DNA from 2 places in the Lysinibacillus zambalensis genome. Region 2 is predicted to be linked to the other one. Evidence: predicted binding sites of a transcription regulator. Region 2 holds the regulator's gene; the other holds the start of a gene.
What was found. The regulator LexA, encoded in region 2, represses DNA repair genes until DNA is damaged. The targets are predictions, from matches to a motif close to CGAACATATGTTCG.
Positions count from the first base shown of each region.

Region 1 (7,938 bases), on a different contig from region 2:
TGTTTCTTTCACGTCAAAATCTTGTGCACGGATTTCCTTTTCTATCATCTCTTTGCCCTTGATGATATTTTCTTCACGAAGATGACGTTTGAAAAACTGCTTTATTTTATTTTTGGCCTGTGAGGATTGGGCTATTTTCAGCCAATCACGGCTCGGACCAAATGATTGCTTTGAAGTTAAAATTTCAATAATATCTCCCGTTTTTAACGGTGTGTCAAGTGGCACCATTTTACCATTAATTTTCGCGCCAATTGTACGATTTCCGACTTCTGAATGCACACGATATGCGAAGTCGATAGGTACAGAGCCTGCCGGTAATTCAATGACATCTCCTTCAGGTGTGAAGACATAGACCATATCAGAGAATAAATCAAATTTTAAAGATTCCATAAATTCTTCAGCATTCGATGATTCGTTTTGGAATTCTAAAATTTCTCGGAACCATGTTAATTTTTGGTCGACATTTTGTTTTTCATTATCAACTTTTTTACCTTCTTTATATGCCCAATGCGCCGCAATACCGTACTCTGCAATTTTATGCATTTCCTTCGTACGAATCTGTACTTCTAATGGATCACCATAAGGTCCAATTACTGTCGTATGCAGTGATTGGTATAGGTTTTGCTTTGGCATCGCAATATAATCTTTAAAACGGCCAGGCATCGGCTTCCATAATGTATGCACAATCCCAAGTACGGCATAGCAATCTTTAATACTATCGACAAGTACACGAATGGCTAATAAATCATAAATCTCGTTGAATTGTTTCTTTTGTAACACCATTTTACGATAAATACTGTAAATATGTTTTGGGCGACCATAAATATCCGCTTCAATTTCAACCTCTGTAAGTTGTGACTTCATTTCAGTCATGACATTGTCTAAATATGCTTCACGCTCATCACGTTTTTTCTTCATAAGACTGACAATGCGATAATATTGTTGGGGGTTTAAATAACGAAGTGCTGTATCCTCAAGCTCCCATTTAACAGTCGAAATCCCAAGACGATGCGCAAGTGGTGCAAAAATTTCAAGTGTTTCTTTAGAAATACGGCGTTGTTTTTCTGCAGGTAAATGCTTTAATGTGCGCATATTATGTAGACGGTCTGCCAGTTTAATTAAAATGACACGAATATCCTGCGCCATCGCTACAAACATTTTTCTATGATTTTCTGCTTGTTGCGCTTCTTTAGATAAATATTTAATTTTCCCAAGCTTTGTTACACCGTCTACAAGTATTGCAACCTCTTCGCCGAATTCGCGAACTAAGTCGTCGCGCGTAAAATCCGTATCCTCGACAACATCATGTAAAAAACCAGCCGCAACTGTTTCTGGATCCATTTGTAATTCAGCTAAAATACCAGCTACTTGCACTGGGTGAATAATATACGGTTCACCTGAGCTTCGGAATTGCTCAATATGGGCATCCCTTGCTAATTCATATGCTTTTTTCACGAATGCGACATTTTCTACATTCATGTAGGATTTGACTAACTCAAAAACGTCCTCGGGAGTCAAAATTTGCTCTTTCGCCATAACATGTCCACCTTGCTCGTCAAATTTTTCAGATTAGATATAAACTTAATTGTATAAAATTTAATGGGCTATTGTAAAGTAACTGTGTCATTTTGTTTAGTTATTCTCGTGAACAATGTGAAAATTGGAAAAATATACCCTAAAATGAATAAAAAGACCCTTTGCGAATTTTATATTTCGCAAAGAGTCTCTTTTTCTGTACAAAAGTTTATGAGTTTAATTTATTATACGCTACAGCAATTTTCGATCCAACTACTGCATTATTTTTTACTAATGCAATGTTAGCATCAAGGCTTTTACCTTCTGTTAATTCTTTAACTTTTCCAAGTAAGAATGGTGTCACGTTTTTACCTTGAATTCCGTTTTCTTCCGCTTCTACTAGAGCTTTTTCAATGATTTCTGTAATGAATGAGTGCTCAAGCGCTTCAGACTCAGGAATTGGATTAGCAATGACTGCTCCTCCTTTTAAGCCTAATTGCCATTTTGCACGTAGCATTTCTGCCACTTCTTCTGGCGTATCAATCTTGAAGTTTACATCAAATCCGCTTTGACGTGTGTAGAATGCTGGCAGTTCATCAGTACCGTATCCAACGACTGGCACACCTTTTGTTTCAAGGTATTCTAAAGTTAAACCAATATCTAAAATGGACTTAGCACCCGCACAAATTACAGCAACATTTGTTTGTGCTAACTCTTCTAAGTCTGCTGAAATATCCATTGTTGTTTCAGCACCACGGTGTACGCCACCGATGCCGCCAGTTACAAAAATTTCGATATCAGCTAGCTCCGCACAAATCATTGTTGCAGCTACAGTTGTCGCTCCTAATTTTTTTGTTGCTAAAAGATAGCCTAAGTCACGACGAGATGCTTTTGCTACACCTTGTGAATTACCGAACATTTCAAGTTCTTCATCTGATAAACCGATTTTGATTTTCCCATCAATTAATGCAATAGTTGCAGGTACTGCACCATTATCACGAATAATTTGTTCTACTTCCCGTGCAGTTTTTACATTTTGTGGATATGGCATTCCGTGAGAAATAATTGTTGATTCTAATGCTACGATTGGTAAACCTTTCGCTTGTCCTTCTTTTACTTCTTCTGATAATACGATGAATTCTTTCATGTTGTTATTCCTCCATTTCACTGTTTAACAAATCAACTGATAGCTCAGGTCTTACGGTATATGGCGATGCGAGTGTATTTTTGGCATTTGTTAAGCCTGCATCAATACATGTTGCAAAGGATTTGCCAGTAAGCCAGCTATGGATTACTGCACTGACAAAGGCATCTCCTGCACCTGTCACATCTTCAATTTTTTCTATAGCTTTAGCTGCAAAATGACTTGGCTTCGTTGTAGTGGCAGCTGCATACACACCCTTACTACCAGCTGTAATAATGACATGCTCAGCACCTAATGTAAGAAGTTGCTGTAAAGCCTTTTCGTAGTGTGCAGAGTTTTCGATTTTATGACCTACAATCGTCTCTGCTTCATCTGTGTTGCAAATAAACCATGTTACACCTTGCAACGTATCCGGTAATCGATTCATTTTTGGCGAAGATACCGGTACGATGACAAATGGAATGTCACGAGCAATCGCAACCTGCTGTATGTAAGCCACTGTTTCCTTTGGACAGTTTAAGTCCATAATAAAGCAACCCGCATTCATTAGCATTGCCTCATGTTTTTTTAGCAAACTTGGCAATAAAAGATCATATACTTCCATGTTTGCTACCGCTAATGCTAGCTCGCCCTGCTCATCCATAACAGCAGTATAGGAACCCGTCGAAGCGTCAGGTAACTGCTCTACATAACGTAAATTCATAAATGGCTCTGACGCTTCTTGGATTACTTGCCAATCAGCATCTTTGCCAGCGGTAGTTAGCAATGTTACCTGATGATTTAATCTGCCTAAGTTTTCAGCAATGTTTCGTCCAACACCACCTACACTAAATGAAGAGCTAGCAGGATTGGACGTACCGAATTGGACATTCCCTTTGACATGAAACTTTCGGTCGAGATTGGCTCCACCGATACAAATAACTTCATTTTCCTCAGGCAAAATATATGCACGACCTACAATTTTCCCCTGCTTCGTTAAGCTCGACACTAAATTAGCAAGGACTGGTCGAGATAGTTTCATCTTATCTGCCATCTCTTGCTGAGCCATAAACGGATTCTGGCGAATTAAAGCAAGGACCGCCTGTTCTCTTTCATTCATAGCATCACCTTTTATTATATTTGTTTACATTATAAACTTTTGTTTGGATGTTGTCAAAAAAATTTTTCCATTTTAGATTTATACAAAAAAGTTAAAGCCTATTAAATTTCAACTAATGGTGAAGTTTAGTTGAATATGAGGTTTGTAACATTATTGGATTAGGGTGCAATAGAAAAGTTTGAAAGCTTAAATATAAGGAGTGTTAATGATGGGATTTTTCAGAATTCCCATCATGGAGTAACTATGATGAAGAAAAAAATATTGAAGTATATAGATAGCAAATTCCCTAACCTAACTAGTGAATTACGTCTAAGGTTTGAACTAGGTGAGCCATATAAAATATATCACTACTATCCATAAGTTGAACATGCAAATGCGGGGCAAAGGAGTTACCTGAATGACCCACTCTACCAATAACTTCACCTTTTTTTACACGCTGACCAACTAAAACTTGAATTGATCCTGTTTGAAGATGAACTAAACCAGCGTATACATTGTTAGTACATTCTATAATGATGTAGTTGCCAGCAACTGATTGAATGTCATCTTTCTTCGGGTCGAAATAATGAGCATTTTTATAAGCTTTTTGACATATCTGAAAGCAATTTCCGTTCTTTATAGCCATCCTCCGCTTGGACAATGACGCCGTCGCAAGGAGCATATACTTCTTGCCCCCAACAATAATAGTCATCTAAGTGAACCCCGAAAAGTAGATATTGCACCAGACTGACGCGATAGGCGGGCCAGCCCTTTCTTTCCCAATCCACTTGTAAAAAGTCATAAGCATATCTTGATCCTAATTTGTTTGTGCCGTGACTTGGAAAATCTCATATCCCTCCTCTTTCGATTATATTACTGTTTTATAATACATATACTTGTCTACTAAGTAATTGGATTCAACTTTTTAAATTGATTATTGATTTGATTATTAAGTATGTGCTTGATGAGGAGTTTGTTTTTTCACGATGATAACAAATAAACTTGCCAATGCACAGAACATCCCAGCAAGGAAAAAGGCCCAAGTATATGAATTGAAAAACTTATAGATTAGGCCTCCACCAAAAGCGGCAACTGCAGCTCCCGCTTGATGTGAAGCGAAAATCCACCCATAAATAATGCCACTTTTATTTGTACCAAAAATTTGTCTAGAAATACTGATCGTTGGAGGTACTGTGGCAATCCAATCTAATCCATAAAATATTGTAAAGATTGTCAGTAAAGTGAACGATCCTTTCATTAATGCATATGGGAGTAATAGCAGAGACACTCCTCTTAAAAGGTAATACCAAAACAATAACCATCGATTATCAAAACGGTCAGACAACCACCCTGATAAAGTAGTACCTACAAGATTGAACACTCCCATAAAAGAAAGAAAAGTTGCAGCGGTTACTAAAGGAACACCAAAACTAATACAATAAGAAACGAAATGAGTACCAACTAGCCCACTAGTTGAAAGTCCACAAATAAAAAAACTTCCCGCTAATAACCAAAATTCTTTCCTCTTTATAGCCTCAAATAAACCATTAAAAGCAATACTAATCGGATTTTTCTTATGATTCTCTTGTTGGATTTCAAGATTTTCTTCCATTCCATAAGGAAGAATTCCAATATCCTGTGGTGTATTTTTAATAAATATAGAAATAGTGATGAACATAACAAAACTTAGGATGAGAATTAGTCCAATCGCCCATCGCCAAGAATAATGTTCAATAATCATCGCCAATATAGGGAGAAGAATTAACTGCCCTGTTGCAGTACTCGCCGTTAAAATTCCTACTGCCAACCCTCTACTTTTCACAAACCAATTATTAGCTACATAAGGACTTAACACAGTTAAAAAAAGACTTGCTCCTAAGCCAATAATACCGCCCCATATAATGATTAACTGCCATGATTGTGTCATGAAAAGTGTAAGCAGCATGCCTATGAATAATGTAGCCATCGCACCTAGCATCATTTTCTTTAAACCGGTTATTTCTAGTAATGCCGCCATAAACGGGCCTGAAAATCCATATAAAAATAGACTCACTGCAAATGCTAAAGCAATTAAAGATCGATCCCAATTAAATTCTTTTTCAAAGGAGTCTACGAACACCCCTGATGATGACATAGTAATTCCTGCAACAATAATCGAGAAAAAGGTTATAATTAAAATAAACCAGCTATAATGAATACGCTTCATCTTAACACCTTCATTTCTTGAAAAATTTTAGATGTGCTTTTTAATAAGAAAGATATAATTATATTTACGGCCATTATGTATATGCATATATTTCTTGCGAGAATACCTTTTCAAAATGCATGTATATACATATATTTAATTTTAGGTTCGGCTTTAATTACCGTCAAGAAATATTTTCTAGCTTAACAAAATATATCAATAAGACTACTATAATATTGAACTCACTCAAAAAGGAGTACAGAGCAATGAAGAATATAGATTACACACAAATATGTGTATGTGCAAACCTTCGTAAAAAAACAAGAGTCGTGACACAATTGTATGATAAATTATTACAGCCCACTGGCTTAAAAATTACACAATATTCAATGCTAGCAAATATCGATCATCAACAATCAGTCTCCATTAGTCGACTTGGTGAAATTTTGCTGCTCGATCAAACAACCATTACACGCAATATTAACTTGTTAAAGCAAAATGGCTATGTAGATATAACGAAAGATCCGCAAGATGCTCGAACGAAGGTCATTACACTAACTGAAAAAGGGGGTGAAAAATTAAACGAGGCAGCTCCCATCTGGGAAGAAATTCAAGAAAAAATTATTAATGATATTGGCTTAGAGAAGTACGAGGATTTTTACGAAACATTGAAATCTATCCAAAAAATAATTCAATCTTATGATGAAGAATAAAGAAGACCTAAATGTTTTTTTAATTACCTTCGGCATAAAGAGGGGGTGATTTTCGTTCCGGCTGGGCTCTTATAAGGTAAGAATTCACCCCTAGCGTAATTCCCCCCTATATTATTCAACGAAGCACCCGTTACTTGAAGAACATCTAAAGTGTCCCCTTAAATTTCTCTGGTTTTTCTACATAACTTTCAATTATTAGTCCACATTCAGTACAAATAATATATTCAACATCATACCCAAAGCTTAACTTATTAGATGGATACATAACTGAATAACTACTATGTTGATGACCTTTTCCCAATTCTTTTCCACCACATTTAGGGCATTCTGTTACTTTCGTAGTATGTTTCATTTGTAAACCTCCACTTTGGTTTTATATAAATATTTTTACGATGTTTCTTATGTAATTATGAATGAACAATAATTTGCTTTCATCTTGAGCGAAATAACAAAAGAACTTTTATAATTAATAAAACCCTATAAAATACACTGACTAAACTGCCAATTTAGCAGTTTAAGGAAAGCCCATTAAATCCCTAATTTTTTAATAATTAATAGGTAAATGAAGGACTCTAAACAATAATAAACGCTATTTCCAAGGGGAAACTAATAGTTTACACCCTTGCAACGATGCGGTTCTTTAGTTTTTTAGTGCAAATAAATATACTGTGGATAGGAGTTGATCATATGTATTTTTCTTCAAAAATAAAAGAAGAACGTCTAAAGCATAATATGTCACAACAACAGCTTGGAGAAAAACTAAATATTAGTAGACAATCTATTTCCAAATGGGAACGTGGAGAAAGTTACCCTAGTATTGAATTGTTAATTAAGTTAAGTGACATATTTGATATTACTCTTGATGAATTAGTAAAGGAGGATAATTCTTTGAAAGAGAAACTCATAAAAGATAGCCAAAAATTAGTCTATCCACGGTGGAAATTGTTTTTTGATATTCTTCTAATAATTGGATTTTTAATCATACTGGCTAAGATATTCATTATAATAGGTAATAAGTTATTTGATTTAAACATTGTGTTCTTACAGGATTCTCTGTTATTTCAAATTGGACCGTTTTTTATGACTATCATTGGAGCAATTGGCAGCGAATCTCTAGCCAAAAAATACAAATAATCATTTTGGATTTAGAATTATACACTAATATAGGCAAGTCCCTTCAAACTTATCTGAAGGGACTTTTTTCAGTATATATCTTCTTCAACTAATCTCCACCGTCAGTTAAAGAAGAAATTAGTATGATATCAGAAGAGGAGGAACCAAAATTTAGCATGCTCATATGTCT
Region 1 is NZ_JBEGDG010000008.1:50,416-58,353, reverse strand. It holds gene ABNX05_RS12335 (RelA/SpoT family protein) at 1-1,536, opposite strand, end outside; gene ABNX05_RS12330 (pseudouridine-5'-phosphate glycosidase) at 1,745-2,662, opposite strand; gene ABNX05_RS12325 (carbohydrate kinase) at 2,667-3,758, opposite strand; gene ABNX05_RS12320 (M23 family metallopeptidase) at 4,054-4,449, opposite strand; gene ABNX05_RS12315 (MFS transporter) at 4,687-5,943, opposite strand; gene ABNX05_RS12310 (MarR family winged helix-turn-helix transcriptional regulator) at 6,189-6,635, shown strand; gene ABNX05_RS12305 (transcription initiation factor TFIIIB) at 6,781-6,987, opposite strand; gene ABNX05_RS12300 (helix-turn-helix domain-containing protein) at 7,323-7,769, shown strand; gene ABNX05_RS12295 (serine hydrolase domain-containing protein) at 7,929-7,938, opposite strand, start outside.
Region 1: the regulator LexA is predicted to act here: its motif matches at 3,791-3,804, upstream of ABNX05_RS12325 (carbohydrate kinase).

Region 2 (7,938 bases):
GTCCAATCTGTTGGACATTCTTTCGCTGTTCTATCAGTCATTTTGGCGTTTCTATCCACGTTTTTCGCTGTTCTATCAGTCACTTTGCCGTTTCTATCCACGTTTTTCGCTGTTCTATCCGTCACTTTGCCGTTTCTATCCACGTTTTTCGCTGTTCTATCCGTCACTTTGACGTTTCTATCCACGTTTTTCACTGCTCTATCCGTCACTTTGACGTTTCTATCCACATTTTTCGCTGTTCTATCCGTCACTTTGACGTTTCTATCCACGTTTTTCACTGCTCTATCCGTCACTACTCGTTCCTTCACCTTCATATAAAGCCTTTAAAAAGAAAAAAATCAGTAGGAAAACTCCCACTGATTAAAACGTTACTTTATTTCGTTACCCTCTAAATGTTCCCGATATCTCCTATGGACAGTGGCTTTGCTTACGTCAAAGCCTAGCCCCCTAAGAGTCATAGCTATTTCCTCAAATGTGAAGCCTCGATTGCGGAGTTTAACGATCTCTTCTATAGGGACATCTTTACGTTCCTGGCCGTTTGGGTTTCCTCGGTTAGATAAATTATTTTCAGGGCGGTAGCCATTTTCAACTGCCCGACGCATGCCACGACGTATTTTAGCATTATGGATTCTACGCTGGTACTCCTCTACAATTGCTAAAATTTCTAGGAGCATCGTATCCATTTCATTTAATTGTACAGGTCCCTCGTCTCGCATAGAGAAAACATTAGTTTCAGTTTTCTGCAATAAATGCAAAACGGCCATTCGAGCATTTCCACGTCCTAAACGTGTTTCATCCTGCACAAATAATGCTGTTACTTCTTTTTCTTTTATGAAATCGAGCATTTCTAGTAATCCTTCTCGTTCCACATCATAGCCACTATGCTTATCCTTAAAAACAAGTTTCACTTCGTAGCCCTGTTCTCTAGCATAGCGTACTAACTCCTCCTCCTGTCGCTCTAATGAGGAGCTTTGTGTCTCTTTTTCTGTACTCACACGGCAATAGACAACAGCCGATTGTTGTTTTGTTATCATTTTACATTTCTCGCAATTTCAATTGAATTTATAGAATTGGGTTGGTCGTCACCCACTACTGGAATCACTAGAGAATTACCTGCAATAATTCGTACGTTCGATAATTCATTTTCTGCCTTAACAAGCTTAATCCATTCATCCGATTTCATTTTACCACGGTATTGTTCGGCTAACGACCATAAACTATCACCATGTTCGACTTCAATTTCTGCGTATGTGACATCCCCTGGATCTGTTATAAAAAGATATGCTGTAAATAGTAGACAAGCTCCTAATAAAGTTGTAATATGTGGATTTTTTTTAAACCAGTTCATGTGTATAACCCCTTTTCAAGAATGTTTGTTCGGAATATATGTTCTTATAATAATGCGAACAAACGTTTTTGTCAAACACTTTTCGAACCTATGTTTGCTTAAGTGTTCGCATTCTGCTATACTACTAATAAGTAGAATGACTAGAAAAAAGAGGTGAGCAATCATGAAAAAAGTTTCGAAAAGACAAGAGGCCATATTAGATTTCATTAAAGAAGAGGTACGCACAAAGGGGTATCCACCATCTGTACGTGAGATTGGTGAAGCAGTTGGACTTGCTTCAAGCTCTACAGTTCATGGACATTTAGCTCGTTTGGAGCAAAAAGGCTTAATCCGACGCGACCCAACTAAACCACGTGCCATTGAAATTCTAGAGCCAGAGGATTCTATTCAAAAGCAACATGTTATACATGTCCCACTTGTTGGGAAAGTTACTGCAGGTTCTCCGATAACTGCTGTTGAAAATATCGATGAATATTTCCCGCTACCGGATATTTATGGTACAAGTGAAGATCAGTTATTTATGCTAGAAATTATGGGTGAATCAATGATCGAAGCTGGCATTTTAGACGGAGATTTAGTTATTGTTAAACAAAAATCTACAGCTGATAATGGTGATATTGTAGTTGCAATGACTGAAGAGAATGAAGCAACTGTAAAGCGTTTCTTTAAGGAAAAAAGTCATTTCCGTTTACAGCCTGAAAACGCAACAATGGAGCCAATTATCGTAGACCAAGTTTCTATTTTGGGCCATGTTGTAGGTCTTTATCGTCGTGTTCATTAAAAGTATCTCAATAGCAGCGTACAAAAAGAGGATTCTATGTTCACAAATGGGCATATACCTCTTTTTCTTATTTTTGAGTGCCTTTTTATACACTAAAAAAGAACCCACTGTATAATGGATTCTTCCCTCTAGCAATGTCTTTAGTTAATTTAAAAAAGCTCATCCCCATAACGTGGGGGTGATTTTCGTTCCGGCCGGGCGCTTTGTTGCTGCCTCTTCGCTTTCGCACAGTTAAAACATTTGTTGCTGCCGCTTCGCTTTCGCACAGTTAAAACATTTGCCGCTGCCGCTTCGCTTTCGCGCAGAGCTTCCTAAGGGCGTCCGATGAGCCGCTTTTATGGCATACATCTATTTTTCATGTTTATTACCAAGGTTATCTTGCCATTTATACAAAATTCTATTCCGTAATGCTTATAAAGTTTTATGCCTCTACCTTGAATTTCAAACTCGCCTTTACAAATGCATAGAATAATTTTTTTGATGCTTCATCACCTACAATGGCTAGCTCTTCAGGATGCCATTGTACTGCTAGACAAAATGGTAAATCTTCGTGTACGACGGCTTCAACGATACCATCACTTGATTTGGCTGCCACTTTCAATTTTTCTGCTGCTGCGTTTATTGCCTGATGATGAAATGAATTTACCGCTATTTTTTCTTCCTCGATAATTGTTGTTAATAATGTATCCGGTGTTAGATGAACATGATGTGTAGCAACGCCCCGTGCCGCTTGTTGCGTATGCTTTATTAATTTTTTACTATGATATTCACTATCAATGTCCTGATAGAGTGTGCCTCCAAATGCAACATTCAGCATTTGAATCCCTCGACAAATCCCGAAAATCGGCATTTTCCGAATAGAGGCGGCTTCAATCAATGAAAGTTCTACTGAATCCCTTTCCGGATGAATCTTCCCTAACTTTGGTGTAGGTTCTGCACCAAAAAGAAATGGATGTACATCATATCCGCCCGATAGTAATAATCCGTCCGTCAACGATAAAATTTGTGCTACATCCTCTTCAACTCCAATCGGAATTATAAGAGGTACACCCCCAGCTTCAATTATACTTTTGCTATAAGCAGCATTTAATCTTGAGGACAAATCATCCTCCGCAAAGGCTGTTATTCCGATAATTGGTTTCATCTTATCCCCTCCATGATCTATATCTAGCATTAACTACCTATAAAAGCTTGAAGACTATTAATCATCGAAGGACTCCTCCACTGATTAATTACCAAAACCCAAGATACCAATTCATCAACGCATCCCCATAGAAATAGATAATAATAGCAGCTAAAGCAATAGAAGGTCCGAATGGTATAGGTGTTTCTCTTCCCTGTCCGCGTACTTTTAACACTACTATTCCAACAATCATGCCAATGACAGCAGCTATAAATAGTGTAAGAATTGCATGTATTGTACCGAGTACGAGACCAAGTAAAAAGAATAATTTAATATCGCCTCCACCCATTCCACCTCTTGATAGGACAGCTATACAATATAATATGCCAAAACCTACCAAAGCACCAACTACACTGTCCCACCACGGAGACAAAGGAGATATGACGCGTCCAAAAACGAGCAATGGTAAAAAGAATAATAGCACTTTATCGGGTATAAGCATATAAGCAAAATCCGACACGACAATAATGACTAATAATGAAATAAATAATAGTGCTACAAAAAATTCTGCACTAAAGCCTAATTTCCAATAAGCAAATGTAAATAACATGCCTGTTATAAGTTCCATCAATGGATAAATCCAAGAAATTTTTTGCCCACAGCTTCGGCATTTTCCCCCAAGAAATACATAGGACAAAACAGGTACCAAATCAAGCGCCGTCAACTGTCTCTTACAAGAAGTGCAATGAGAGGGTGGACGCACAATGGACTCCTTCAAAGGCACGCGTAAACCAACTACATTAAAAAATGAGCCTAAAAAGAGCCCAAATATGAAAACTGTAATTGTATAAGCAATCTCCATTTTTATTTCCTCCTATACTAATAGACGCCCATACATTGGAAGTATGCGCGCCAATCAATCTATTGTTGTCCTTCATAATAGAACGTCGTTACTTGTATGGTAGATTTTAAGGCTGTATCTGCATCCTCCTGGAACTTTGCTTCCTCTCCAGTTGCTGTGAAATCGATAGCATCAATTTTCATCACACGATTAATTTTTTCAATCTCTTTTATAAATTCAACCATTGCATTTTTATCCAGTGCGACAACATCAATATTAAATGTTACTAATTTTAATTCCTTTGGTATGGAATCTTTATTGAGAGTAGCAGTTGGTATTTTATCTTTCACTTCAGGTGTTTCATCATTCTTAGCAACAGCTTGTTCCTCAGCTTCATTTGCAGATTGCTTTGGTTCAACCTGTTCCTCAGAATTTGCCGAGTTGGGATCTGTCATAGTAGAATCCATTACAAGTGAATCATAATTATTAAAATCCACAGCTTCTACCCGTGTTCCCGTCACCGCTTCAGTCTCTTCAATATTTCGAATTACCTCTTCAATAGCTCTAGTTTGAGGTACTTTTTTACGCAATGTTAAATTACTTCCACTAGATGATTTGCCATTCTCTTCAATTACAGCAATCTGCTTCTGAATAGTAGACATTTCTTGTTGAAGTGCGTTAATTGAACTTTCCTTCGCATCTACTTCTTCTAATTTAGGTGTTACTATATAGTAATATAGTGCAAATAAAATAGCTGCAACGAAGGCTGTTAAGATAAGAATCGTTGAATTTTTACTACTAGTCATGATTCTCTACCTCCAGCGAGAAATTTAAAATCAATTCCTAATGTAATCGTTGCCGAATAACGTGGCACTTCCTTAAACTTGTTCTTAGTATTTTCTTCCTCTTGATTTCCAATAGCAACATCAAAATTAGAAATAGTATCAACCTGTATATCATTGAAATAGCGGCTTACTGTTAGCTTCTCTAAATAAGATGATATGGCTGACATTGTTTCAAAATCAGCCGTAACCTCAACATTTTTTTCACCAAATACATAATCCCGTAAATACGTTTGCTCGGGTAACAATACTTGGGTTTCATCCATTAAGGGGGTCACTGGATACGAGACTTTTTCCACAAATTGTACAGATTGTTCCAATGAGCCTTCGTTCACATTTCGCTTTACATCTAGCTCAGTTTGAAGTTGTTCGTGTTGGGATGAAAGCTCCATTTCCTGCGCACTTAATTTTGTAAGATCACTTTTTGCTTGGAAAAACAAGAAAATCATATATCCTACTATCATACCAATTAGAATTATAAATACTATATAGAATAAAGCTGGTGTTGAATGCTTTTTTTCTAAATCTGGTAAGAGGTTTATTTCTGGTACCATCAGTTAACCTCCTTTAATGCAAGTCCAATCAGGCTTGCAAATTTCTCTGAAAATTGAGGGAATGATTTTTGAATGACTGAATCATTTAACATAATAATCGGTGTCATAAAATTATTTTCTAAAAACTCTTCAATGGTAGGGAGTAGTGGATTATCTCCTAAAATGATAATCTCATCAACACTTTTCTCACCTTTATGTAAGGAAAACTTAAAGAAATTCATGATACGATCTATTTCAAGCATTTGATCGGTAAGAATGATACGATAATCATCTTCGGCATCTAAACGATAAGCAAAACTAAACTCCTCTTTTTCTTCAAACTTCCACTCCGATAAATCTGTATCAAATGATTGGTACCGTAAAAATTCAAGTTGACCATTCGAAAAAATACTAATCGACAATTCATTGATGGACCAATCCGCTATTAAATAAGTTCGATTATCTTTTATTAACTGCAAATGATCTAACAGACGAATATTACACAATGCACGAATATCTGCTACTTGAGGTTCTAATGAAGCATCGAGTAAAAGACCAATCATTTTCGTCACTTCTTCTGAAGGTGCTGCAAATAGCATCGCCTGTCCATCACTAGGTTTTGGATCATACACATCAATAAGTGGATCTTGGAATGGAAGATGAATGGACTGACCAAGCTCCATCTCCACATACCCTTTTAATTCATGCCACTCTATATCATCAGGATGCTCAAAGCTCTTTAACAAAACGGAAGTATCCGGTACAAAAATACGCGCATTTTGCTTTTTGCCTGCCCATTTTGCCACATCATTTTTCATGACATCAAACAATTCCATTTCATCATGAATAACAGAACCCTCAACCATTCCCTGTACTAATGGCAATTCATAGCCCTTCCATTGCGACGGGTCAGCACCTTTTGCTACAATCGCACGTAATATATAATCCTTTATCTCAATCGACACATGCGATTTTTTCTTTTTTGTAAACACGGGGAAAGATGCCTCCTTTTTGATTTTTATAACAAAAATCAAATATATTAATCTTTCATTTGAACATCCAATTTGCGAATTGGATGTTCTTTGAAAGATCATTACTTATTCATAACTTTATTTAAAGCTTCTTCAGATATATTAGTATCTCCCGCTTTATAAAAACCATCGACAGTAAATTTTGTCGTATTTCTAATTTTCCCTAATTCACTATAATGTATAATATATTTTTTGTCTGCTTTAGTATATGTTACTTTATCATTAGGATCTAATTCACCTTCGAAAACGTCTTTAAGTACTTCTTCCTTACAAGTAACAGTATCTTGAGTCGTATCACCACAAGCTCCATCAGCAATAGCAATTTTTGCACCCGCTAGGACACCTGCAGCATCTGAAAGAATTGCTTTGTCTTTAGAATTGTTAATAATATTCCCAATAGCAGGAATGGCAATCGCCGCAATAATTGCTAGAATTACAATTACCGCTAAAAGCTCAATTAACGTTAACCCTTTTTGATTTTTTAATAGTTTTTTGTTCATGATTTTTTTGAACATCGGTGTTCCTCCTTATAAATTGTTATAATTAGTCCAAAAATATGTACACCTACAACAACAACAACTACTACTACTACAGACTTTTCTATACCACCCCCTTAAAAGATAGAACGCTTACATATTTTCGTATAATGCGAACATTGGTAGGAAAATTGCCGCGACAATCACTCCTACAACCGCTGCTAAAACGAGTATCATTAATGGTTCTATGAGCGATTTTAATGTATCAACGGAACGATCTACTTCTTCCTCGTAAAAATCCGCGATCTTTTCGAGCATATAATCAAGCGAACCTGTTTTCTCTCCGATAGATGTCATTTGGGTTACTAAAGGAGGGAAAAGCCAACTTTTTTCTAGTGGTTCAGATAATGTACCGCCTTTTTCTAGGTTATCTCTTGCCTCCAGTACAACCTTACCTACAACTGGATTCCCTACAACTTTTTCAACAATTGTCAGTGCATGTAGAATAGGCACTGAACTACTGAACAAAGATGATAAGGTTCTAGTCATGCGAGCAATTACATTTTTTTGCATTAAAATACCAAATACAGGTATTCGAAGTAATGCGTAGTTCACATTGTAATGAAATTGCTTATTATTTTTATAGAAAAATCGAAATAGAACAATCGACAATATGAGAATCCCAACTACAACATACCAGTAAGCTATTAACCAATCTGAAATACTGACAACAACAACCGTTAATATTGGCATTTCTATGTCCATTTCTTCAAAAGTAGCCATAAACGTCGGAACGATAACTATCATTAAAAACATACCTACCGCGATTGTTAGCACAGATAAAATAGCTGGATATGTTAATGCTGATTGTACTTTCTTTTTAATTTTGAATTGCTTTTCAAGTGTCCCTGCTAAACGCTCTAACGTCTCATCGATATTCCCCGTTGCCTCACCTGAGCGCAT
Region 2 is NZ_JBEGDG010000006.1:128,864-136,801, forward strand. It holds gene ABNX05_RS10295 (hypothetical protein) at 1-314, opposite strand, end outside; gene ABNX05_RS10300 (YneB family resolvase-like protein) at 369-1,034, opposite strand; gene yneA (cell division suppressor protein YneA) at 1,031-1,348, opposite strand; gene lexA (transcriptional repressor LexA) at 1,512-2,129, shown strand; gene ABNX05_RS10315 (gamma-glutamyl-gamma-aminobutyrate hydrolase family protein) at 2,551-3,273, opposite strand; gene ABNX05_RS10320 (prepilin peptidase) at 3,362-4,114, opposite strand; gene ABNX05_RS10325 (potassium transporter) at 4,174-4,899, opposite strand; gene ABNX05_RS10330 (PilN domain-containing protein) at 4,896-5,489, opposite strand; gene pilM (type IV pilus biogenesis protein PilM) at 5,489-6,460, opposite strand; gene ABNX05_RS10340 (prepilin-type N-terminal cleavage/methylation domain-containing protein) at 6,562-7,014, opposite strand; gene ABNX05_RS10345 (type II secretion system F family protein) at 7,129-7,938, opposite strand, start outside.